4 regions of the Photorhabdus antumapuensis genome follow, and region 3 is predicted to be linked to each of the others. Evidence: predicted binding sites of a transcription regulator. Region 3 holds the regulator's gene; each other region holds the start of a gene.
The links. The regulator PurR, encoded in region 3, represses purine synthesis genes. The targets are predictions, from matches to a motif close to CANGCAAACGTTTGCNTG.

Region 1: cvpA (colicin V production protein) is a predicted target of PurR. The motif match lies at 4,146-4,163, and genes of this name have one in related genera.
Region 2: purL (phosphoribosylformylglycinamidine synthase) is a predicted target of PurR. The motif match lies at 3,247-3,264, and genes of this name have one in related genera.
Region 4: guaB (IMP dehydrogenase) is a predicted target of PurR. The motif match lies at 3,236-3,253, and genes of this name have one in related genera.

The regions. Positions count from the first base shown of each region.
Region 1 is NZ_JAHZMK010000015.1:191,782-198,055, reverse strand. Features, by position in the region: gene yfcG (GSH-dependent disulfide bond oxidoreductase) at 1-398, shown strand, start outside; gene KZ793_RS06885 (TIGR01777 family oxidoreductase) at 525-1,439, shown strand; gene KZ793_RS06880 (UbiX family flavin prenyltransferase) at 1,420-2,004, opposite strand; gene purF (amidophosphoribosyltransferase) at 2,052-3,569, opposite strand; gene cvpA (colicin V production protein) at 3,584-4,090, opposite strand; gene dedD (cell division protein DedD) at 4,292-4,972, opposite strand; gene folC (bifunctional tetrahydrofolate synthase/dihydrofolate synthase) at 4,962-6,260, opposite strand; gene accD (acetyl-CoA carboxylase, carboxyltransferase subunit beta) at 6,253-6,274, opposite strand, start outside.
Region 2 is NZ_JAHZMK010000007.1:88,582-94,855, forward strand. Features, by position in the region: gene purL (phosphoribosylformylglycinamidine synthase) at 1-3,163, opposite strand, end outside; gene mltF (membrane-bound lytic murein transglycosylase MltF) at 3,430-4,845, shown strand; gene KZ793_RS00975 (Orn/Lys/Arg family decarboxylase) at 4,975-6,274, shown strand, end outside.
Region 3 is NZ_JAHZMK010000018.1:42,474-48,747, forward strand. Features, by position in the region: gene KZ793_RS07980 (Grx4 family monothiol glutaredoxin) at 90-437, opposite strand; gene purR (HTH-type transcriptional repressor PurR) at 1,166-2,191, shown strand; gene punR (DNA-binding transcriptional activator PunR) at 2,198-3,106, opposite strand; gene punC (purine nucleoside transporter PunC) at 3,254-4,450, shown strand; gene cfa (cyclopropane fatty acyl phospholipid synthase) at 5,033-6,184, shown strand.
Region 4 is NZ_JAHZMK010000010.1:109,700-115,973, reverse strand. Features, by position in the region: gene guaA (glutamine-hydrolyzing GMP synthase) at 55-1,632, opposite strand; gene guaB (IMP dehydrogenase) at 1,706-3,172, opposite strand; gene xseA (exodeoxyribonuclease VII large subunit) at 3,345-4,718, shown strand; gene KZ793_RS02595 (TonB-dependent receptor domain-containing protein) at 4,876-6,274, opposite strand, start outside.

The DNA.
Region 1 (6,274 bases), on a different contig from region 3:
TTCTTACTTATCTGGCAGAAAAAACGGGCAAGTTACTCAGCAAAGATATGCGTGAGCGTGTTCAAAGCCTGCAATGGCTGTTTTGGCAGGTTGGTGGCTTTGGCCCAATGCTAGGGCAAAATCACCATTTTAATCATTTCGCGCCAGAAAAAGTCCCTTACGCAATTAATCGTTATCAGGAAGAGACAAAGCGCTTGTACCAAGTCCTGAATACCCAATTGGAAAAAATCCCCTATCTGGGCGGTCAGGAATACAGTATTGCTGATATCTCAACTTACCCGTGGGTTCGTGCCTATGAACGTCAGAATATTGATCTGAGCGATTATCCGGCAGTGAAAAAATGGTTTGATACTATCAGTCAGCGCCCCGCCACTCAAATTGCCTATAGCAAAGCCTAATATCTGTCTGCGGGGTAACTATTTCCCCGCAAAACTTGATCCGGCTAACAGATAGCTGTATTTTAAATCATCAGCCTTGATATCCCTGCTATAGTTTCTATATCAACTTAGGTTATAGGAGTGGCTATGCATATTTTAATCACCGGAGGAACAGGCTTGATTGGTAGCCGTCTGGTTTTCCAGCTTCTTTCCCTATCCCATTCCATTACCATTCTGAGCCGCTCACCACAAAAAGTGTACTCTCTGTTCAGTAAACAGGCTGAATGCTGGACCACTCTGAAAGATAAAACCGATCTCAACGATTTTGATGCCGTAATCAATCTTGCGGGCGAACCCATAGCAAACAAACTGTGGACTTCAACGCAAAAAGAGAAGTTGTGCCAAAGTCGCTGGACATTAACAGAGCAACTCAGCAAGCTCATTAATGCCAGTCAGACACCACCAGAAGTCTTTATTTCCGGCTCTGCGGTAGGCTATTACGGGGATCAGGATCAGACAGTCGTTACAGAGCATGAGCCACCCCATGATGAATTTACTCATCAGCTCTGTAAGCAATGGGAACAACTTGCATTACAAGCAGCCAGTGATAAAACCCGTGTTTGTCTTTTGCGTACTGGTGTTGTACTGGCAAAAAACGGCGGAGCACTGAAAAAAATGCTCCCCCTGTTCCGTCTTGGGCTTGGTGGCCCTATGGGGAGCGGAAAACAGTATCTGCCCTGGATTCATATTGATGATATGGTGAATGGCATCTATTACCTATTAATGACGCCTGACTTGAGTGGTCCTTTTAATATGACCGCCCCTTATCCAGTACATAATGATCAGTTTGCCGCAACATTGGGAGAAGTATTGCACCGCCCTACCATTATTCGAACACCTGCTTTTGTGCTGAAATTACTCATGGGAGAAGCGGCGGCACTGGTACTAGGCGGACAACAGGCAATACCGCATAACTTGGAACAAGCAGGTTTTGGCTTCCGCCATTTTCAACTAAAAGAAGCGATTGAAGATCTATTAGACACTAAATCTCAACGCTTTTAGCCCCTTGCCAGCGGGTAAATAGATCATGAGGTAGCTCGATATCAAACTGATCGAGCACTCGGTTAACCGTCTGGTCAATAATATCCAGAATCTGTTGAGGCTGATGATAAAATGCAGGCACAGGCGGCATAATCACCGCGCCAATTTCTGCCGCCTGAGTCATCAACCTGAGATGCCCCAAATGCAACGGCGTTTCTCTCACTCCAAGCACCAGTTTACGACTTTCTTTCAATACGACATCTGCTGCTCTGGTCACTAATCCATCAGTATAACTGTGGACAATACCTGAAAGGGTTTTCATTGAGCATGGCAGAATTACCATGCCCGAAGTTTTGAATGAACCCGAAGAGATGGCAGCAGCGATATCTCTGTTGTCATACACAACATCAGCCAGCGCCTGCACATCCCGTAAACTATAATCTGTTTCAAGTGCCAGTGTCTGCCGAGCGGAATGACTGATGACCAGATGTGTTTCTACCTCTTCAACTGGTTGTAAAACTTGCAGTAGCCTTACGCCATAAATAGCCCCGCTTGCTCCTGTAAGTCCTACTATCAATCTTTTCATTTTTCCCTCATGCAAACACCGAGCAGCTACCTAGATTCTAAAGGTAATCAACCTTCATTATAAATATCCAGATTTTCGATTTCATTCTGATTATTCAGTTTTGCTTCATCGTCTTTACGCAGATTCTCCAGATAATAGAGATAAGTCTGGTCAACGTCTTTGGTAACATAAACACCATTGAATACTGAACTCTCAAACCCATCAACATCCGGGTTTTCTTCACGAACAGCGTCGATCAGATCCGTTAGATCCTGAAATATCAATGCATCTGCACCGATGAGTTGGCGAATTTCATCAACTTCACGCCCATGAGCAATCAGTTCATTTGCATTGGGCATATCAATGCCATAAACATTCGGAAAACGCACTTCCGGTGCTGCCGAAGCAAGATAAACTCTCTTCGCGCCGGCTTCACGAGCCATATCAACAATCTGTTCTGACGTTGTACCACGTACAATAGAATCATCCACCAATAGCACATTTTTATCACGGAATTCTGCGCGATTAGCATTCAGTTTACGACGGACTGATTTCCGGCGTTCCTGTTGCCCAGGCATGATAAATGTCCGGCCAACATAACGGTTTTTCACAAATCCCTGACGATAGGGTTTATCGAGTATGCGGGCAATTTCTAACGCGACATCGCAAGATGTTTCGGGGATTGGAATAACCACATCAATATGCAAGTCTTCCCATTCGCGGGCAATTTTCGCCCCTAATTTATGCCCCATCCGTATGCGGGCGTTATAAACCGAAATTTTATCAATAAAAGAGTCTGGGCGAGCCAAATAGACAAATTCAAATAAACAGGGAGTCAGAGAAGGATTTTCAGCACATTGACGAGTAAATAACTGACCTTGTTCAGTAATATAAACCGCTTCACCTGATGCCACATCCCGCAAGAATTCAAAGCCAAGGGTATCCAATGCAACGCTTTCAGAAGCGACCATATACTCACTACGGCCATCATCCAAAGTACGCTTACCTAAAACCAACGGACGAATACCATGCGGATCACGGAAAGCGACTAGTCCATGACCGATAATCATCGCAATGCAGGCATAAGCACCACTCACCTGTTTATGCATTGCCGCTACCGCCGCAAAAATATTGTCAGGTTCTAGTGGATAGCGCTGGAAATAATCCAGTTCATTAGCAAAAACATTGAGCAAAATCTCAGAATCTGACGTGGTATTCACATGGCGACGAGCATTCTCAAACAGCTTTTTCTTCAACACATGAGCGTTCGTCAAATTACCATTGTGTATCAGTGTAATACCAAATGGAGAGTTCACATAAAACGGCTGAGCTTCCGATGCACTGGAACTGCCTGCTGTCGGGTAGCGAACATGACCAATCCCAATCGTTCCCTGTAAACGCAGCATATGCCGAGCTTCAAACACATCTCTCACTAAGCCATTGGCTTTGCGTAAACGAAACCCATTGTTACCATCAATAGTGGCAATGCCCGCAGCATCTTGCCCACGGTGCTGAAGCACCGTCAACGCATCATAAATCGACTGGTTAACCGGTGTAAAACCGACGATACCAACAATACCGCACATGTAGTTTTTCCTCATCAGCCAAACGGAGAGGTATATTTCTCCGGCAAGAAACTTGACGCATTTTGCAGGTAGTCAAAGAACCACCTTATGATATGACTGAACTGCGGGATCAATTGTGACTGTTTCCAATCCTCACTTCGAGCCAATGGTGTAAATGTATCCAGAAAAAACAGAATAGCAGCAACAATCAACACACCACGCAATGCCCCAAAGCAGATCCCCAATACTCGATCAGTACCTGACAATCCAGTCCGTTGCACAAGAGAACCTATCACATAGTTCACTACAGAACCGACAATCAAAGTAGCAATAAACAGCAACGCAATAGCAATCCCGTTACGCACCAATTCATCTTCAAAACGAGTAAAATAGACCGCTAAGTAAGTATAGAAATGGCTTGCCACAAAGAAAGCACATCCCCAGGTGACCAGTGATAATGCCTCACGAATAAACCCACGAATCAGGCTAACTAATGCCGAGAAGCCAATAATCGCGATAATAACGTAATCAATCCAAACCATGTTTTAATTCCAAAATAGACACCTCGGCATCCGTTTCAGGTGCATTCTAACAGAAAACGAAAACGTTTGCGCAGCAGATTTCCTATCCCACGGAAAATAATTAAGGCGACGAATTTGAATAATCATCATCGCCGCAGTCACTTAATATTTATTTCTTCATGATAGTTGTCCTATTTGTCACATAGGCATCACCCACTTTTATTACGGCCTGTAACTCCTTACCTGCCCTTGTAACCCAGTCAAACTTTTCAATTCTGATAATGCCGAGTCAAGTTGTTGCTTAGAAGCATTCGGACCAACATATATTCTCGTTAATTGCCCCTGAACCGGAGATGAAGGAACTGTATAAACCTGATAACCAGACAAACGCAGTCTGGCAACGATTTCATCTACCTTTCCGGCATTTTTCAAAGCACCCAGTTGTACAATGTAAGCCTGCCCTTGAGGGGTTGTCTCAACCGGTTTAACTTCAGGTTTCGGTTCTGGCTTAACGTCTGGTTTAGATTTCGCCGGCGCTGGCGGCTTGGCATCTGGTTTTGGTTCAAGCTTGATCTGTGGTTGAAGTTTCAATTCTGGCTGAACAGCAGGAGGTACTATCAGCGCGGGCTGAGGAGCAGTAACCAATGGTATTTCCGGCTGCTCCAGTGTTTCTGGCAGCAATGCCTCTGTCTCATCTTCCAGAGGCACTGATAATATTGGTGGATTAAGAGGAGGTATAGATTCGATTTCTTGCTCATCCCCAGGCTTTGGCACCAGAGGAATTGATGCAAACTTATCTTCATTATATTTCTTGTTGCCGTCTAACAACGCAGGCAGCACAATGACACCCAATGCTACCAATACAATTGTACCAACCAAACGATTCTGAAATTTACTTGCCACTTCCCTTCTCCCTGTCCAGAGCCTCCATGACATACGCTACTGTGTGGAATGAACCACAAACAACAACAATATCTTGCTCATCAGCATCAGCCATCGCCTGATACCAGGCACTTTCCACATCAGTAAATACCCGTGGCTGTTCAAGATGCTGAGCCAGTGTCTGTGCATCTGCACCACGCAGTTCAGTCAACGGAGCGCAATACCACTCATTTATTTGCTGTGACAGGCAAGTCAGTGTACCGGCAATATCCTTATCACCTAACATACCCACTACACCAAGGATTCTACTGCCCGGCTGACGGGGTAACTGGGCCAATTTCTGTACCAGATAAGCCGCCGCATGGGGATTATGCGCCACATCCAAGATCAACAATGGATTTTCACGAACTATCTGGAAACGCCCAGGCAACTGTGCATTCTGTAGCCCTTGATGGATTGCACTCTCATTAATAGCTCGACTGACTTTATCATCTTGTTGTAACAGGCAACAAATAACACCCATCGCCGTTGCGGCATTCATCAAAGGAACATTTGGTAAAGGTAGATTGCTAAATAGCCTATCATCAGATTGCCAGTGCCAGTTTTTATCCTGTCGAGAGAAACGCCAGTCAATGCCACAACGGAACAACTTGGCTCCTAATTCACCCGCAACTTCCGCAATAGAAGATGGCATATCCGGCTCGCCAACCACGGCAAAGCGATCTTTACGGAAAATCCCTGCTTTCTCACGACCAATATGTTCGCGATCGGCACCCAACCAATCAACATGATCAATTGCAATACTGGTAATAGCGGCAATATCGGCGTCCACAATATTTGTCGCATCCAGTCGCCCACCTAAGCCTACTTCTAAAATGACTACATCCAGACAAGCTTGTTTAAACAGTTGCAAAGCCGCTAATGTGCCATATTCAAAATAAGTCAGAGAAATATCACCGCGACGAGATTCAATATCCGCAAATACACGACAGAATTCCTGTTCAGGTAACTCTTTACCCTGAATACGAACTCTTTCGGTATAACGTACAAGATGCGGAGAGCTGTAAACACCCACTCTCAGCCCAGCCGCTAACAGAATAGATTCTATCGTGCAACAGGTAGTACCTTTACCATTAGTACCGGATACAGTTATCACCTTAGGTGCAGGATTAACTAACGCCAAAGTTCGGGCAAGTTTCCCCACACGCTCAAGCCCCATATCAATGGCCTTAGTATGCAGGTTCCCAAGGTAGGAAAGCCACGTCATCAATGGCGACGTGGCTTGAGGAATTTGTAAAGTATCAGACATCTTCTTTATTGGTA
Region 2 (6,274 bases), on a different contig from region 3:
CAACATGAGAGTTAACGCCTTGTTCACGCAGTACCGCCACTTTCGGCTTTACCTGCTGCAAAATGTAAGGCGCCGCAATATCGTCTGAAATATCAAAGGTCAGTTTTACATTCAGTCCAGGGTCCTGATTATCCTGTTTAGCCTGATGTTCCTGATCTGCACACTCCGGGTTATCACGCAGACGCTGCATTTGCCATGTGGTTTCTGCCCACCATAAGCGCAAGGTACTGCGATTCTGGCGGTATACCTCAGTATTGCCACTAAAGATAACAAAATCATCACCTGCTTTGGCTTTACCCAGATAATGCACGCAATCGGCCAGGCCATGTTCTGCTAAAACGCTTTCAACAAATCCTCTATCCGATGCTCGAATCTGAACTACAGCACCCAACTCTTCGGTAAAGAGGGCCGCCAGAATATCCTCATCAAATACACTGATATCAGCTTCAATACCACAATGCCCGGCAAAAGCCATTTCAGCCAAGGTTACCAGTAAACCACCATCAGAGCGGTCGTGATAGGCCAGTAATTTTTGTTCCGAAATCAGTTGCTGAATCGCATTGAAGAAACCAGCCAATTGCTCAGCACTACGTACATCCGCAGTTTTATTACCCAATTGACGGTAAACTTGTGCCAATGCGGTACCGCCCAGTGTGTTCTTCCCTTGACCCAGATCGATTAACAATAACGCATTATCTTCATCAGTGGAAAGTTCAGGCGTGACTGTACGGCGGACATCTTCCACTCTGGCAAAAGCGGTAATCACCAGTGACAAAGGTGCCGTCATCTCACGCTCTTCACCTTGTTCATGCCAACGGGTTTTCATCGACATGGAGTCTTTACCCACCGGAATAGTCAACCCTAGCGCAGGACACAAGTCCTCACCCACCGCTTTAACCGCTGCATACAAACCGGCATCTTCGCCAGGATGACCCGCAGCAGACATCCAGTTAGCTGAAAGTTTAATGCGTTTTAAGTTCTGGACATAAGCAGAAGCGATATTGGTCAGAGCTTCACCGACCGCCATTCGAGCGGAAGCAGCAAAATCCAGCAAAGCGACCGGCGCACGTTCACCCATAGACATCGCTTCGCCATAGTAGCTATCAAGGCTGGCAGTGGTAACAGCACAGTCGGCAACCGGAATCTGCCACGGACCCACCATTTGATCACGAGAAACCATGCCTGTCACAGTGCGATCACCTATCGTTATCAGGAAGGTTTTTTCTGCCACAGCCGGCAAATGCATAATGCGTTTCACCGCTTCTGCCAGATCAATATCCCGACGCTCAAGGCTTTCACCGCTCGCTTTTAATGTACTGACATTACGCAACATTTTTGGCGTTTTACCTAGCAGTACATCCAGAGGCATATCGATTGGCTGGTTATCAAAGTGTTCATCATTAAGCCGTAAATGACGCTCCTCTGTTGCCTCACCGATAATGGCGTAAGGCGCACGCTCTCGCCGACAAATCTCCTCAAACAGCGGAAGTTGTTCCGGCGCAACAGCCAGCACATAACGCTCTTGTGATTCGTTACACCAGACTTCCAGCGGGCTCATCCCCGGCTCATCATTAAGAATTTTACGTAACTCAAATCGTCCACCACGACCACCATCACTGACCAACTCAGGCATGGCATTGGAAAGCCCACCCGCACCCACATCATGAATAAACAGGATCGGGTTGTTTTCACCTAACTGCCAACAGCGATCGATCACCTCCTGACAACGGCGCTCCATTTCCGGGTTATCCCGTTGCACCGAAGCAAAATCCAGATCAGCATCGGATTGCCCGGATGCCATAGAAGATGCGGCACCCCCACCCAAGCCAATGTTCATGGACGGACCACCGAGCACAATCAGTTTTGCGCCAACAGAAATTTCACCCTTTTTGACATGTTCATCACGGATATTACCGATCCCACCCGCCAGCATGATGGGTTTGTGATAACCACGTAATTCGCTGCCGTTATGACTGTTTACTTTTTCTTCATAGGTACGGAAATAACCCAACAACGCCGGACGACCAAATTCATTATTAAATGCCGCGCCCCCTAAAGGGCCTTCCATCATGATATTCAGAGCACTAACGATACGCTCCGGTTTACCGAAATCCTCTTCCCACGGCTGTTCAAAACCCGGTATCCGCAGATTGGATACCGAAAATCCCACCAGACCCGCTTTTGGCTTAGCACCACGACCGGTCGCCCCTTCATCGCGGATTTCACCACCAGAACCTGTCGATGCACCCGGCCAAGGAGAAATCGCAGTCGGGTGATTATGCGTTTCCACTTTCATCAGAATATGAGCCTGCTCCTGATGGTAATCATATGAACCGTTTTCCGCACTGGCAAAGAAACGGCCAACAGAAGATCCCTCCATCACAGCGGCATTATCTTTATAGGCTGACAGGACATAATCAGGTGTCTGCTCATAGGTGTTTTTAATCATTTTAAACAGCGATTTTGGCTGCGTCTGACCATCAATAATCCAATCAGCATTAAAGATTTTATGACGGCAATGTTCTGAGTTAGCCTGAGCAAACATATAAAGTTCAACATCTGTTGGATTGCGCCCTAATTTCTGGAAAGCGTCCATCAGATAATCAATTTCATCCGGGGCCAACGCCAATCCAAGTTCAATATTGGCAGTTTCTAACGCACTGCGTCCTGCTTGCAGAATATCAATGCGTTTTAACGGAACGGGTTGCTGACGAGAAAATAATTTTTCCACCTGTTCCAATTGAGTAAAGACCGTTTCCATCATCCGATCATGCAGCTGTGATGACAATATTTGCCACTGTGCGTCACTCATTTCACCACTTTGGATGTAATAAGCCAGGCCACGCTCCAGACGCACAACCTGGGACAGGCCACAATTGTGAGCAATGTCGGTTGCTTTGGAAGACCACGGGGAAATCGTTCCCGGACGAGGCGTCACTAACAGCAACACACCTTGGGGTTCATGTTCAGCCAGCGAAGGCCCATATTTTAATAATTGTTGTAACTTCGCTGAATCAGCATCACTCAAAGGTGCATTAATCTCTGCAAAATGAACATATTCCGCATAAATATCATCCACCGGAAGTTGCTGTTCTTGGCACACAGAAAGAAGTTTAGTGATACGAAATGCAGATAAAGCAGGTGAACCACGTAGAATTTTCATAGTAATCAATTCTCTCATCTTAGAAGCAAAGCTTAATAGATGCCTAAGGGGAAATGAGGCCATTATAGAGGATTGTCTCCCATGACGAAACCGTTTGCGTGACGATTATTAAAGCCCATTATTCTATCGGCAGACCATACAAATAGTATCAATTAAGTTGCACAGCCAGTTTTTGTTCCGCAAAATGCTCAATCACTGGAAATTTAACCATAACAATATAGCGCGTTTACACATAGCACCACATTGCGTTATACAGAGATAACCGTTTGAATAATATAAAAATAAATTATTTCGTTATCATTGTTATCGCTCTTTTTTCTGCCGCCATCATCAGTCTGAACATCAGTTGGCCGAATAAACAACAGGAGCAGATTAACAGGATCATGACCAGAGGAGAGCTACGGATCAGCACCATTAGCTCACCTCTGATCCATCTTACCGGTAAGAAAGAACCAAATGGATTTGATTACGAGCTGGTACAACGCTTTGCTAATTACCTTGGCGTCAAATTAGAAATCAAATTTAGAACAAATATCAATCAGTTATTTGATGACCTGGAAAAGGGTGAAGCTGATTTTCTGGCCGCCGGCCTGACCTATCATCAAGAAAGGCTAGATCAAACCCGCACAGGTCCGGCTTACTATTCTGTATCCCAACAACTGATTTATCGCAAAGGAACTCCACGCCCTCGCTCTTTTAACGACTTAAAAGGTAAACTGCTGGTCGCTTCTGGTTCTGCTCATGCCAGCACATTGAAAGAAATGAAAACGGAGTCCTTCCCTGAGCTCGAATGGGAGGAGACGCCGCAATATAACACTCGCGAGCTACTGGAACAGGTAGCAGAAGGTAAACTGGATTATACGTTAGGTGACTCGATTAATGTCGCGTTACAACAACGTACTCATCCTAATCTGGCCGTCGCTTTTGATGTAAGTGAAGATAACCCGCTGACATGGTATTTAAAACGCATTGACGATTACAGCCTTTATGCTGCCATGCTGGATTTTTTCAGCCAGCTAACGGAAAAAAATGTCATGCCACGATTGGAGGAGAAATACTTTGGTCACGTCAACTCATTTGATTATTTCGATACACTCTCTTTTCTAAGTGCCATCGATAATATTCTGCCTACCTATCGGCCACTATTTGAAAAATATTCCGGTGATATCAGTTGGCAACTGCTCGCTGCCATTGCCTGGCAAGAGTCTCATTGGGACCCACAGGCAACTTCACCCACGGGTGTGCGTGGCCTGATGATGTTAACCAACCAGACCGCTAAAGGGTTAGGCGTCGTTGATCGCCTTGATCCAGAGGAGAGTATTCAGGGAGGCGCGATCTATCTGCAAAATCTAATGAAACGACTACCTGAAAATATCCCTAAAGATGAGCGCATCTGGTTTGCACTGGCAGCTTACAATATGGGTTATGGACATATGTTAGATGCCCGCAAACTGACGGCATCACAGAAAGGAAATCCCGATAGCTGGCTTGATGTCAAAAAACGGATTCCACTATTAAGCCAGAAAAAATATTATACAAATACCACCTATGGCTATGCCCGTGGACATGAAGCTTATCGCTATATTGAAAATATTCGCCGTTATCAGCTTAGTTTAGTCGGATATTTACAGGCCAAAGAAAACCGGAAAAAATTAATTTCCCAAGAAAACCAACCAAAATAAGTAAACAAATATAAGGCTCTAAGGAGTCAATTACAGCCATTATATATCCTCAGTTATATTATGTTTGACAGCTAATTCAGCTAACCATATTAAATTCATCAGGACACTATCTCTCCCATAGGATAAATCATGATTAATTTAGATATTAACGAACAAAATAAAATTATGGTCGTCAGCAGCCATGTATTTAGCTCGACGACGGCGAATGGTCGTGCCTTTACAGAGTTAATAGAAGCACTAAAAAAGAACAATTTCGCAGTTATCCTGGCTGCGACATTTCAAGATGGCATAGCCACAGTTTGTTCTGATTCCTCACTATGCTGTATTTTTGTTGATTGGACTTCCGGAGATAATAATTATGAATCTCATAAACAAGTCTTAGAATTACTGAAAGAAATACGCAAACACAATACAACCATTCCGGTATTGTTGACCGCGGAATATTCCAGCATCGACACGCTGACACTTGAAGTCATGGGATTAGCAGATGAATTCGTCTGGATGCTTGAAGACACGGCTGGATTTATCACCTCTCGCGCCAGTTCGCTAATTAAGAAATATTATGCTCAATTATTACCGCCTTTCACTCGCGCATTACTGCAATACACCCAAGAATCACCAGAATATTCCTGGACTGCTCCTGGACATCAGGGTGGTGTCGCGCTTACTAAGACAGCAGTAGGAAGAGAATTAATTAATTTCTTTGGGGAAAACTTATTCCGGAGTGATATTGGCATAGAAAGAAAAACACTTGGCTCACTGTTAGATCATACAGGCGCAATTAAAGAATCAGAAGAATATGCAGCAACGGTTTTTGGCGCGCATCAAAGTTATTGCGTCCTTAACGGCACTTCGGGTTCTAACCGTATTATCATGGGCGCCATTATTGGCGAGAAAGAGATTGTTATATGCGATCGCAATTGCCATAAATCCATTGGACAAGGTTTAATAATGACTGGGGCTTTACCCGTATATCTTATTCCTCAACGCAACCGCTATGGCATTATTGGCCCCATACCCAGAGATCAATTTCAACCAGAATATATCCAACAACTCATTGATGAACATCCGTTAAAAGCAATCGCAATAGACAGTAAACCTGTTTATGCGGTCGTGACCAACTGTACTTACGATGGAATATGTTATCACGCAGAACAAGCACAAAATTTACTCGCAAAAAGTGTTGATCAAATTCACTTTGATGAAGCCTGGTTTGCTTATGCTCGTTTTAACCCTATGTATAAACATCGTCACTCAATGCGTGATGACCCAAATGATTTTGACAGTCATGGTCCGACAATATTTGCCACTCAATCTACGCATAAGATGTTAGCAGCATTATCACAATCATCCTATATCCATATTCGCAATGGTAAAAAACCCGTTGAACATTCCCGTTTCAACGAGTCCTATATGATGCATTCCACAA
Region 3 (6,274 bases):
GTCACATCGTTATCTATGCTCCTGGGGATTCGTTCACTTGCCGCCGCGCTGCAACTCGAAATCTATTAGGTATATAAGTGATGAAAAAATTACTCTGTCGCGTTTTCGTCCTGAGAACGATATTTATCAGCAGTTTCTTTGATTAATGTTTGTAACTCACCACGCTGATACATTTCAATGACAATATCGCATCCACCTATCAATTCACCTTCCACCCAAAGCTGAGGAAAAGTTGGCCAATTAGCATATTTTGGCAATTCTGCACGAATATCTGGATTTTGCAAAATATCTACGTAAGCAAAACGTTCACCACACGCAGATAAAGCTTGAACCACCTGCGCAGAAAAGCCACAACTTGGCAATTTAGGAGAACCTTTCATATACAATAAAATCGGGTTTTCTTTAATTTGGCGCTCAATCTTCTCAATAGTCGTCATTTTTATTTCCTTTAAACCAACAGTATGTTGATAACCAACATCGTCACAATATTGCGGAGAATACCATTTTCTCTCATTAATATGCATCCTGATCTTTTCTTATCCTGGCACAAATGACATCATTTCCACTGTTATTTATCGTAGAAATTGTTAAGATGACCATAAACTTACCGACACAGCAGTGAAAAATTTTTAGTTCTGGGCGTTAATTAACTGGGCATTTGTTGCAAAAAATCTGGCTTAACAACTATCAGATTAATTTATTATTATCTGTTTTAACACGCAAAGGCAAAGGGCAGATAAACCATTGAGACTATCTGCCCAATTACCCTTCAACGTAAAGCCCAATTTTTAAATCATCCAATCAGTTCAAAATATCAGGCAAAGATCAAGCAAAGAGCGGCAAAAATGGCAATCATCACCAACGTGCTGACAGCAGTAAATAAACCAAGCTTCAAATCGGTATTCATAAAGCCTCCTCAGAATAAAAAGTTTATAACGACAAAAACCAGTCTATTGAGATGGTTAATTGCCCTTACATAAGGAAAAGCATAAATAGCGATTACCACACATTTTATAACACTGATTATTGCTTTCACTTTTGAGCCAGATCAGACAAAATCCAGGATTTATCGCTAACTTATTGCCAGCCCCTCTATGTAAAGGGCTAGCAAGCGATTAACAAAGCGTTTTAAATTTAGACCAAAAGGTCAGGAGTCTTTCACCTCATGGCAACGATCAAAGATGTGGCTAAGCACGCTGGCGTCTCAACCACCACCGTATCCCATGTTATTAATAAAACCCGCTTCGTCGCTGAAGATACTAAAGCTGCTGTTTGGGCTGCTATTAAAACACTGAATTATTCACCCAGTGCCGTTGCTCGCAGTCTGAAAGTTAACCACACAAAATCGATCGGATTACTGGCAACGTCCAGTGAAGCCCCCTATTTTGCTGAAGTCATTGAGGCTGTTGAAAACAGTTGTTATAGCAAAGGCTATACGCTGATTTTATGTAACTCACACAATAACATTGATAAACAGAAAGCCTATCTAGCCATGCTGGCACAAAAACGTGTGGATGGACTGCTAATTATGTGTTCAGAATATCCGGAACAGTTGTTGGGAATGTTGGAAGATTATCGCAATATTCCAATGGTCGTCATGGATTGGGGACAGGCCAGAAGTGATTTCACCGATACTATTATTGATAATGCATTCCACGGCGGTTATCTGGCTGGTCGTTATCTTATCGAACGAGGTCATCGTGATATTGGTGCGATCCCCGGCCCTCTGGCACGAAATACCGGAGGCGGCCGTCATCAAGGATTCTTAAAGGCATTAAAAGAAGCTAACATTCCGATCAGAGAAGAGTGGATTATTCAGGGGGATTTTGAACCAGAATCGGGCTATAAAGCCATGCATCAAATCCTGAATCAAAAACAGCGCCCAACTGCGGTTTTCTGCGGCGGAGATGTTATGGCCATGGGGGCTATTTGTGCTGCTGATGAATTAGGATTACGCGTCCCACAGGATATTTCTGTCATCGGTTATGACAATATACGCAACGCTCGCTATTTCTCTCCGGCATTGACCACCATTCATCAGCCAAAAGAACGATTGGGGCAGATGGCGTTTTCCATGTTACTGGACCGAATAATCAATAAACGTGAAGATGCACAAACTATTGAAGTACATCCACGCTTGGTTGAGCGACGTTCTGTCGTGGATGGTCCATTTATCGACTATCGTCGTTAATCCGCTTTATTCATCTTGAAGCCATTCAGCATTAAGAGTTTCACTATCGCCAAGATAGTCAAGCAGCCAACTTAATGCTGGAGAATGGCTGTTTTGAACCCATGCCAAACAACATGGACTGTCTGGTAAAGGCTGTTCCAATTCCAGCACGGCTAGTTTATTCTGCCGAATAAGCGGCATTGCCCTATGTTCAGGCACCATTCCCACACATAACCCTTCGTTTAGACAAGACAGACCAGACTCCCAATCAGGCACCACCAATCGGCGCTGATTATCCAGATTCCAAGTGTCACGCTTCGGTAAATTACGGGATGTATCTTCAAGGCACAAACTTGGATAAGGCCGCATTTGGTCATCAGATAGCGGACCCGGCAACTGGGTCAGCGCATGGCCTGCGCTAACCACACATAGCCAGGGCATAAACCCCATATCTCGGAAACTATATCTTTCCCCGACTGGAACTACCCGGGTTGCACCAATTGCAACATCCACTCGACTATTCACCAGTGCGTCCCACACACCATTAAACACTTCCTGATGAATAAAAAGTTCTATATCAGGAAAATGGTGGTAAAAATCAAGAATAAGCTGGCGACTACGCGCTGGTTTGACAACGAGATCAATTGCAATACTAAATTGCCCTCGCCAACCGTTTGCAACTTGTTGACACTGGTGACGAGTGTCAATCATTTTTTTGATAACAGAACGAGCTTCTTTAATAAAAATAGCGCCTGCCTCAGTTAATTCCACATCCCGATGACGACGCTCAAACAACGAAACAGCAAGCCACTCTTCCAGTTGTCTTACAGTATAACTGATCGCAGAAGGGACACGGTGAAGCTCCGATGCAGCGGCACTAAAACTGCCTGTTCTGGCAACCGCATCCACGACTTCAAGTGAATATTCCGACCACATAATTTCACCTTTCAATTTTTTTCACAGCACTATGCAAATATTACCATTTCACAAGTAAAAATCACGACATATAGAATATGTGTCAATATTGTTATCTCCCTATCACTGCAAATTATTTCAATCATGACATTCAAAGAGAGTAATCAAATGAAAAACTCAAGTCAGTTCATGTTCTACCTTGCAGGCTTGAGTATGCTAGGTTATCTGGCTATTGATATGTATCTGCCAGCATTCGGCACTATGCAACAAGAATTAGAGACATCGGCAGAAGCAATCAGTGCCAGCCTAAGCATCTTTCTTGCAGGTTTCGCCTTTGCTCAACTTTTGTGGGGGCCTCTTTCAGATCGCTTTGGCAGAAAACCGATTATCATCACCGGGCTGTCCCTGTTTTCTATTGGCTGTCTGGGTATGATGTGGATAACAGACGCCACCCAACTTTTAGTTTTGCGTTTTATCCAAGCCATAGGTGTTTGTTCAGCCGCAGTCTCATGGCAAGCATTAGTGATTGATCGCTATGAGGCCAATCGTACCAAACATGTTTTTGCAACGATTATGCCTCTGGTTGCGCTCTCCCCTGCCCTGGCACCTTTGATGGGAGCCTGGCTGTTACAACACGGCGGCTGGCGCATGATTTTCCTAGTCTTACTGACAATCACATTATTACTGTTGTTTTTTACGCTGTTCTTGCAAGAAAATCGCAAAAACCGTGAAACTCAAGCGCCAACAAATAATGTCTCTTTCCTTACTCTACTGAAATCACCGCTATTTAATGGCAACGTTCTGATATTTGCATCATGCAGCGCCGGCTTTTTTGCCTGGTTAACAGGCTCACCTTCGATTCTCGGAAAGATGGGATATACCCCGGATGACATCGGTCTGAGTTATATACCTCAAACGCTGGCCTTTATCGTTGGAGGTTATGGATGCCGCAGTATTTTAGCCAAAATAAAAAGTGAGATTATTTTCCCTTATCTGTTAATTGGCTATGCTGTCAGCATGATTGTGCTCTATTTAATTGCAAAATTTAGCGAGCCAACTCTATTCACCATTCTGGTACCTTTTTGCTTTATGGCTGCGATGAATGGTGCGTTATACCCAATTGCAGTAGCAAACGCTTTATCCGCTTATCCACAAGACAGTGGAAAAGCCACTGCATTACAAAACACGCTTCAATTAGGACTCTGTTTTATTGCCAGCCTGATTGTATCAGCATTTATCAGCAATCCACTTATATCCACAACCACTGTCATGGTTTCTACCGTTGTTCCGATGGCATTAGGATATTTTATACAGCGGAAAAAAAACACTGATCGCCGCATTCAAACAGTTGAACAAAATTCCTGATATTAATCAGATTGTTATATATACCTAATAGATTTCGAGTTGCATCGCGACGGCAAGGGAGCGAATCCCCGGGAGCATAGATAACTATGTGACCGGGGTGAGTGAGTGCAGCCAACAAAGAGGCAGCTTGAAAGATAACGGGTATAAATAAAGGCTGCTAATTATCAATTAATTGCAGCCTTTATTTATTAATTGATAAAACAATTTTACGCTTTTATACTCAATACGTTCCCTATTATAAATAACCTGGAATTTGAGGTTTTCAGTAGCAATGACTGCCCCCATTAAACTCATGGATTAGTCATCTTTAAGATTTTTTACTTTGATTCTTTGTTATTTTTTGCATTTTGCGTCTTAGCATCCTGCTTTATTAGCTAAGTGCCTATCCCATAGGCGTAATTGTTGCAGGCAGTTTGGACACGGACAGCGCGGAAAAACCGGAGCGTACACGTAGTACGTGAGGATTTTGAGCACTGCCCAAGTTCGCTCTTTATGGCAAAGAAGGGCAAATAAAATAGCCCTATTGGGATAGGCAGTAAAACGAGCTCCTCAATATTCCATCACATTAACGTTGGAGAGTATATGAGTTCATCCTGTATTGAAAACCCGAAAACAGCCATTAACTCCTGGCAGAGAATTGCCAATGAGATGCTAAAAGAAGCAGGTATTCAAATTAATGGTCACAATCCTTATGATATCCAGATAAAAAATCCTAATTTCTATAAAAGAGTTTTACAACAAGGTTCGGTAGGATTAGGTGAAAGTTATATGGATGGCTGGTGGGATTGTGAGCGGTTAGATATTTTCTTTTATCGCGTTTTACGCGCTGGATTAGAAAATAAAATGCCTAATAATTTCAAAGATACGATGAGAATCGCAATAACCCGCTTACGTAATCTACAAACGCCAAAACGGTCATGGATTGTCGGTCATCAACATTATGATTTAGGAAATGATCTTTTTACCCGTATGCTTGACCCTTATATGCAATATTCCTGCGGATACTGGAAACAAGCTGAAACACTGAAACAAGCTCAGCTTGATAAGTTGAAACTTATCTGCGAGAAATTAGAACTCTCTCCAGGTATGACCCTGCTGGATATTGGCTGTGGTTGGGGTGGGCTATCGGCTTATGCTGCTAAAAATTATGGTGTTTCCGTAACAGGTATAACTGTTTCAGCCGAACAACGGAAATATGCACAGAAACAATGTAAGAATCTGGATGTGAAGATCATTCTGAAAGACTATCGGGATTTACATGAGCAATTCGACAAAATTGTTTCTGTCGGTATGTTTGAACACGTTGGCCCTAAAAATTATGCGACTTACTTCGACGTTGTTCAAAGAAACCTGAAACCTGATGGCTTATTCCTGCTACATACTATTGGTTCCAACAAAGCTAAAGTCAGTGCTGACCCGTGGATCAGCAAATATATTTTTCCTAATGGCTGCCTGCCTTCTATTGAGCAAATAGCCCACACCAGTAAAAGCCGTTTTATTATGGAAGATTGGCATAACTTTGGCGCAGATTATGACCGCACATTGATGGCCTGGCATAAAAGATTTATTGCCTGCTGGCCTGAAATACAAGATAACTATAGTCCAACATTTAAACGCATGTTTAGCTATTATCTGAATGCCTGTGCAGGTGCATTTCGTGCTCGCGATATCCAATTATGGCAAATCATATTCAGTCTAAAAGGTATTGAAGGCGGGTTACGAGCAGCCCGATAATTAACCAAAAGCTACAGGTTTCTACTGTAGCTTTTAGTCAATAAAGATATACCCTTCATCTTTCAAGCTGCTGCTTTGTTGGCTGCTTTC
Region 4 (6,274 bases), on a different contig from region 3:
TTTTATTGGTGTTTTTAGTTTAAGCTTCAACCGATATCTATAAACTCTGAGAACTTATTCCCACTCAATAGTCGCAGGTGGTTTACCGCTGACATCATAGACAACTCTCGATATCCCACTGACTTCATTGATGATCCGGTTAGAAACCCGGCCCAGGAAATCATATGGCAAATGCGCCCAATGTGCGGTCATAAAATCAATCGTTTCTACTGCCCGTAACGAAACAACCCAGTCATATTTACGGCCATCTCCCATCACGCCCACGGAGCGAACTGGCAAGAATACTGTAAACGCCTGGCTGACTTTATTGTACAAATCAGCCTTGTGCAGCTCTTCAATGAAAATAGCATCTGCACAACGCAGCAAATCGCAGTACTCTTTCTTCACTTCACCCAATACACGAACACCCAAACCTGGGCCTGGGAATGGATGGCGGTTCAACATGTCGTAAGGCAATCCCAATTCCAAACCTATCTTACGTACTTCATCTTTGAACAACTCTTTCAGCGGTTCCACCAGACCCAATTTCATCTCTTCCGGCAAGCCACCGACGTTATGATGAGATTTGATAACGTGTGCTTTGCCTGTCGCAGATGCCGCTGATTCGATGACGTCTGGATAAATCGTGCCTTGTGCCAGCCATTTAACCTGAGCCTGCTTACTTGCCTCTTCATCAAAGACTTCAACAAATACACGACCAATCGTTTTGCGTTTCTCTTCCGGATCATTGATGCCAGCCAGTGCAGTAAGGAAACGATCTTCCGCAGGAACATGAACAATGTTCAACCCAAATTTTCCGGCAAACATTTCCATCACCTGATCAGCTTCATTCAAACGCAACAAACCGTTATCAACAAATACACAGGTCAGGCGGTTACCAATTGCGCGATGCAATAACAATGCGGTGACAGATGAATCAACACCACCGGACAGTCCCAAAATAACGTGATCCTCACCAACCTGTTCACGCAGGCGTTCAACGGTATCTTCGATAATAGAAGCAGGTGTCCACAGTGCTTTACATTGGCATACATCCAGAACAAAACGTTCCAATATACGCTGCCCCTGATGGGTATGGGTGACTTCCGGGTGGAATTGCACACCATAAAAACGTTTTTCTTCATTTGCTATGATGGCAAATGGACAGGTATCAGTGCCGGCGATAGTGATAAAATCCTCAGGAATTGCAGTGACTTTATCACCATGACTCATCCATACATCTAATAATGGTTTACCTTGCGCATTTAATGAATCCTGAATCCCACGGAACAATGCACTTTCCGCTTTAATCTCAACCTGAGCATAACCAAATTCACGCTCAGTAGAATCTTCTACCTTACCACCGAACTGTACCGACATTGTTTGCATGCCATAGCAAACACCCAGAACCGGAACGCCAGCGTTAAAAACATATTCAGGTGCACGTGGACTTCCTTGTGCTGTGGTACTTTCCGGGCCACCGGAAAGAATAATGCCGCTTGGGTTGAATTCGCGGATTTGCTCTTCTGTGACATCCCATGCCCAAAGTTCACAATAAACCCCGATTTCACGGATACGGCGAGCAATCAATTGAGTATATTGCGAACCAAAATCAAGGATAAGAATGCGGTGTTGATGGATATTAGTTGTCATGTGCGGTGAATTCCAAAAAAACAAGTAACAAATAAAGATAAGTAGCCCTTATACGGGCCACAATAAATATGGATTACAAACCTAACCGGTAGTTTGGAGACTCTTTGATAATGGTGACATCGTGAACGTGGCTTTCCTGAATACCAGCATTACTAATGCGAACAAATTCTGCTTTGGTTCTCAATTCATCAATAGTTGCACAGCCAGTCAGCCCCATACAGGAACGCAAGCCTCCCATTTGCTGATGAACAATGTTTTTCAGCAAACCTTTATAGGCAACACGGCCTTCAATGCCTTCCGGTACCAGCTTGTCGGCAGCATTATCAGTTTGGAAATATCGATCAGAAGAGCCTTTAGACATCGCTCCTAATGATCCCATGCCACGATAAGATTTAAATGAACGTCCTTGGTACAGCTCAATTTCTCCCGGTGACTCTTCTGTCCCTGCCAGCATGGAGCCCACCATGACACACGACGCTCCCGCAGCGATGGCTTTGGCAATATCGCCAGAGAAACGAATACCACCATCAGCAATAACTGGAATACCGGTGCCTTCCAACGCTTCAACGGCATCAGAGATAGCGGTAATTTGTGGCACCCCTACACCGGTAACAATACGGGTAGTACAGATAGAACCGGGACCAATACCGACTTTAACCGCATTGACGCCAGCCGCTACCAGCGCTTTTGCGCCTTCCCCAGTCGCCACGTTACCACCAATAATTTGTAGATTTGGGTACTTAGCACGGGTTTCACGAATACGTTGCAGTACCCCTTCAGAATGACCATGCGATGAATCAATAAGCAGAACATCAATACCAGCAGCAACTAATGCATCAATACGCGCTTCATTGCCGGCACCAGCACCAACCGCAGCACCAACACGTAAACGACCATGTTCATCCTTACAGGCGTTCGGTTTACGTTCTGCTTTCTGGAAATCTTTAACCGTGATCATGCCGAGCAGATGAAAGTTTTCATCAACTACCAGCGCTTTCTCAACACGTTTTTCATGCATTTTCTGCAACACAATTTCACGGGCTTCACCTTCTTTTACTGTCACCAGACGCTCTTTAGGCGTCATTACCGCAGTAACAGGCTGATCCAAATCAGTAACGAAACGTACATCACGGCCAGTAATAATACCAACCAACTCATTTCCTTCAGTGACAACCGGGTAACCCGCAAAACCATTACGTTCTGTCAATTCTTTAACTTCACGCAGCGTTGTTTCAGATACCACAGTGACTGGATCTGTCACAACACCACTCTCATGTTTTTTAACTCGGCTAACTTCTTCTGCCTGACGCTCAATAGACATATTTTTATGGATAAAACCCATGCCACCTTCCTGAGCCAATGCAATAGCCAAACCGGATTCAGTAACGGTATCCATAGCGGCAGACAACATAGGAACTTTTAGGCGAATGGTAGAGGTCAGTTGAGTAGACAGGTCAACAGTGTTAGGTAAAACGGTAGAATGAGCAGGAATTAACAGAACATCATCAAAGGTTAAAGCTTCTTTTTTAACTCGTAACATAAGCAATATCTCACCAGGCTGCGAAAAACTTAAGGAATAAAATATTGCCGTGGCATTATACAGAACGTAATCGGTTGCCTCCAGCATTTTATTAAAAAATTTCTTGCTTACTTCATAACGCACGTTAGTATCAATATATTAAGTTCTTGTTTTGAAATTTGATCTTTCTCACATGTCACTACCTTTTAACACTGGAATTTTTTCTGTCAGTCGTCTTAATCAGACGGTTCGACAACTGCTCGAAATGGAAATGGGCAGAATTTGGCTAAGCGCTGAAATATCCAATTTTTCTCAGCCCTCCTCCGGGCATTGGTATTTCACGCTGAAAGATGAGCGTGCCCAAGTGCGGGCGGCAATGTTTCGCAGTAGTAATCAACGGGTGACATTCAAGCCACAAAATGGTCAGCAAGTTTTGGTTCGCGCGGCAATCACACTTTATGAACCAAGAGGGGACTATCAGCTTATTGTTGAAAGTATGCAACCCGCCGGTGATGGGCTGTTACAGCAACAGTTTGAACTATTGAAACAAAAACTCGATGCCGAAGGATTATTTGACCAAAGCCACAAAAAACCGCTGCCATCTCCTGCTCAACAGCTTGGTGTAATTACTTCAACCAGTGGCGCTGCCCTGCATGATGTTTTGAATATTTTAAAGCGCCGTGATCCATCATTGCCCATCATCATTTATCCGACAGCGGTTCAGGGCACAGAAGCACCATTACAGATTATTCGAGCTATTGAATTAGCGAATGAGCGGCAGGAGTGTGATGTATTGATTGTTGGGCGTGGTGGTGGCTCGCTGGAAGATTTATGGAGTTTCAACGACGAACGAGTCGCCAGAGCCATTTTCCACAGTGATATTCCGATAGTCAGTGCAGTCGGTCATGAAACAGATGTCACCATTGCTGACTTTGTAGCAGATTTGCGCGCCCCGACACCATCAGCGGCCGCTGAGTTAGTCAGCCGTAATCAACTCGAATTGCTACGTCAAATTCAGTCGCAACAACAACGACTGGAAATGGCAATGGATTACTTCTTTGCCCAGAAACAGCGTATTTTCAGTCTGTTATCTCATCGTTTACAGCAACAACATCCTCATTTACGTCTGGCTCGTCAACAAAACTTGCTGGTCAGTTTACGCCAGCGACTCACTGACAGCTTGCAACGGCACTTAAAGCAAAACAGCTTGGCTTATGAGAAATTACAGCAACGGCTCTGGTACGCTGAACCTAGCCAGCAGATCCACCAATATAGCCAACAGATTCAGCAACAAGATTTTCGGTTAAGACAAGTGATTGAAAGGCAAATCAGCCGTTCCAGAGAAAAATTTGCCATTTCCTGTTCGCGGATGGAAGCCGTTAGCCCTCTGGCAACACTGGCCCGTGGTTACAGCATCAGTCAAACATCGGATGGAAAATTACTGAAACAAACCAAACAGGTACATGTTGGTGATGTCCTGAATACCCGTTTACAAGATGGCTGGATTGAAAGTGAAGTGTTGAAAATCAAGAAAGAACGGAAAAAACGATCTGCAAATCTGAAATAGTGGCACTCCTTTGCCACTTATTTTTCCTATATACCCTATAGATTTCAAGATGCATCGCGACGGCAAGGGAGCGAATCCCCGGGAGCATAGATAACTATGTGACCGGGGTGAGTGAGTACAGCCAACAAAGAGGCAACTTGAAAGATAACAGGTATAATCAGAAACGGATTTCTGCGCCGACAATATAGGTCCGGCCCCGAGCAGTTTGCATAGCCGAAGTAGATTTATCCATTAATGCAGCCGTATTACTCATACGATTAAGTGCTTCAGAGTAGTTTCTGTTTGTCAGATTCTGTACTGAAAATTTAAACAGCACATTTTTATTTATTTTATAATCACCGTAAAAATCGACCACAATGGGAATTTTTCTCTCCTTTTCCATCACCGTTCGCCCATCACTGTCCTGATTATAAGGATCTGAATCTAGCTTATAGGAATTACCGGTATATTTAATTATTGTTCCAATCCGTAGTTTTTCGCCCAATAGACGACCTCCTGTATCCAAAGTCAAAAAACTTTCAGGTAATTCTGATGTAGGATCTGCACCAAAAATCGATGTAGAAATAGAAGTCGGTTGGCTTGTTTTTTGTCGGCTATAAGCCAATTTACTATAAAATACACCGGCATCATAATCAGCAGAGACTTCATAGCCGCGCATTATCACCGGGGTTATGCTATTGCTATAAATATACATACCGAAATTTGCATCAACATGCTTCCAATCTTCTTCTGATAATTTAGAATACTGGCATATCCTGCCATCTTTGCACAGAGTATATGAATCACTACTGATGTAATTCTTTATCTTAGTATGATACCAAGCTGCTTTCAGACGGAAAGTATCTCCTTTTACAATCATGTCTGGACGGTAACTATTAAAACCAATTTGATAAGTATCCGATTTTTCTCCTTTCAAAAATGGATTTATCGATGCGCCACCTTCATTGCCATAGAAAACTTCCTGCGCATTCGGTGCTCTCATAGAGTGGGTATAACTCACGAAAGGCTGAAATTCAGGAATAATTTCCGCTGACAGCAAAATACTTGGATTAAATCCACGCTCTTTCAAATTTAGTTTACTTTCACCTTGAGGGAAACAATTAACGCGTAACTCACAGGCTGGTTTATGGCCCTTTACACTATAATCCATATAATTAAGATTAATATTAACTTGGTAAATATCACGATTAATTTTTAACCCGCTATAAATACTGGCAATATCTTGTTTACCACTTGGGGCAAAACTATTATTTTCTTTTGCTTCACTATCTGTCTTTTCATATTTTTTCTTTTTTTCTTCATCTTCTATATCAGAGTAAACGCTATCAGTTGTCTTACTATATTCAGTTTTCATCAATTTACCACCGAATATCAACTCAAAATCGGTATCGCCGTAATTAAAACGGCTGATGTTATTAAGATTAATAGCGTTTGATTTATTTTTAGTTTTGCTGTTTGTCAATGCATTAAGTGCAGAATTATAGATTTGATCACTTCCGCTGGTACTAACCAACAATTTCATATCAACCAACTCACTGAATGGCTTATAGTTGTAT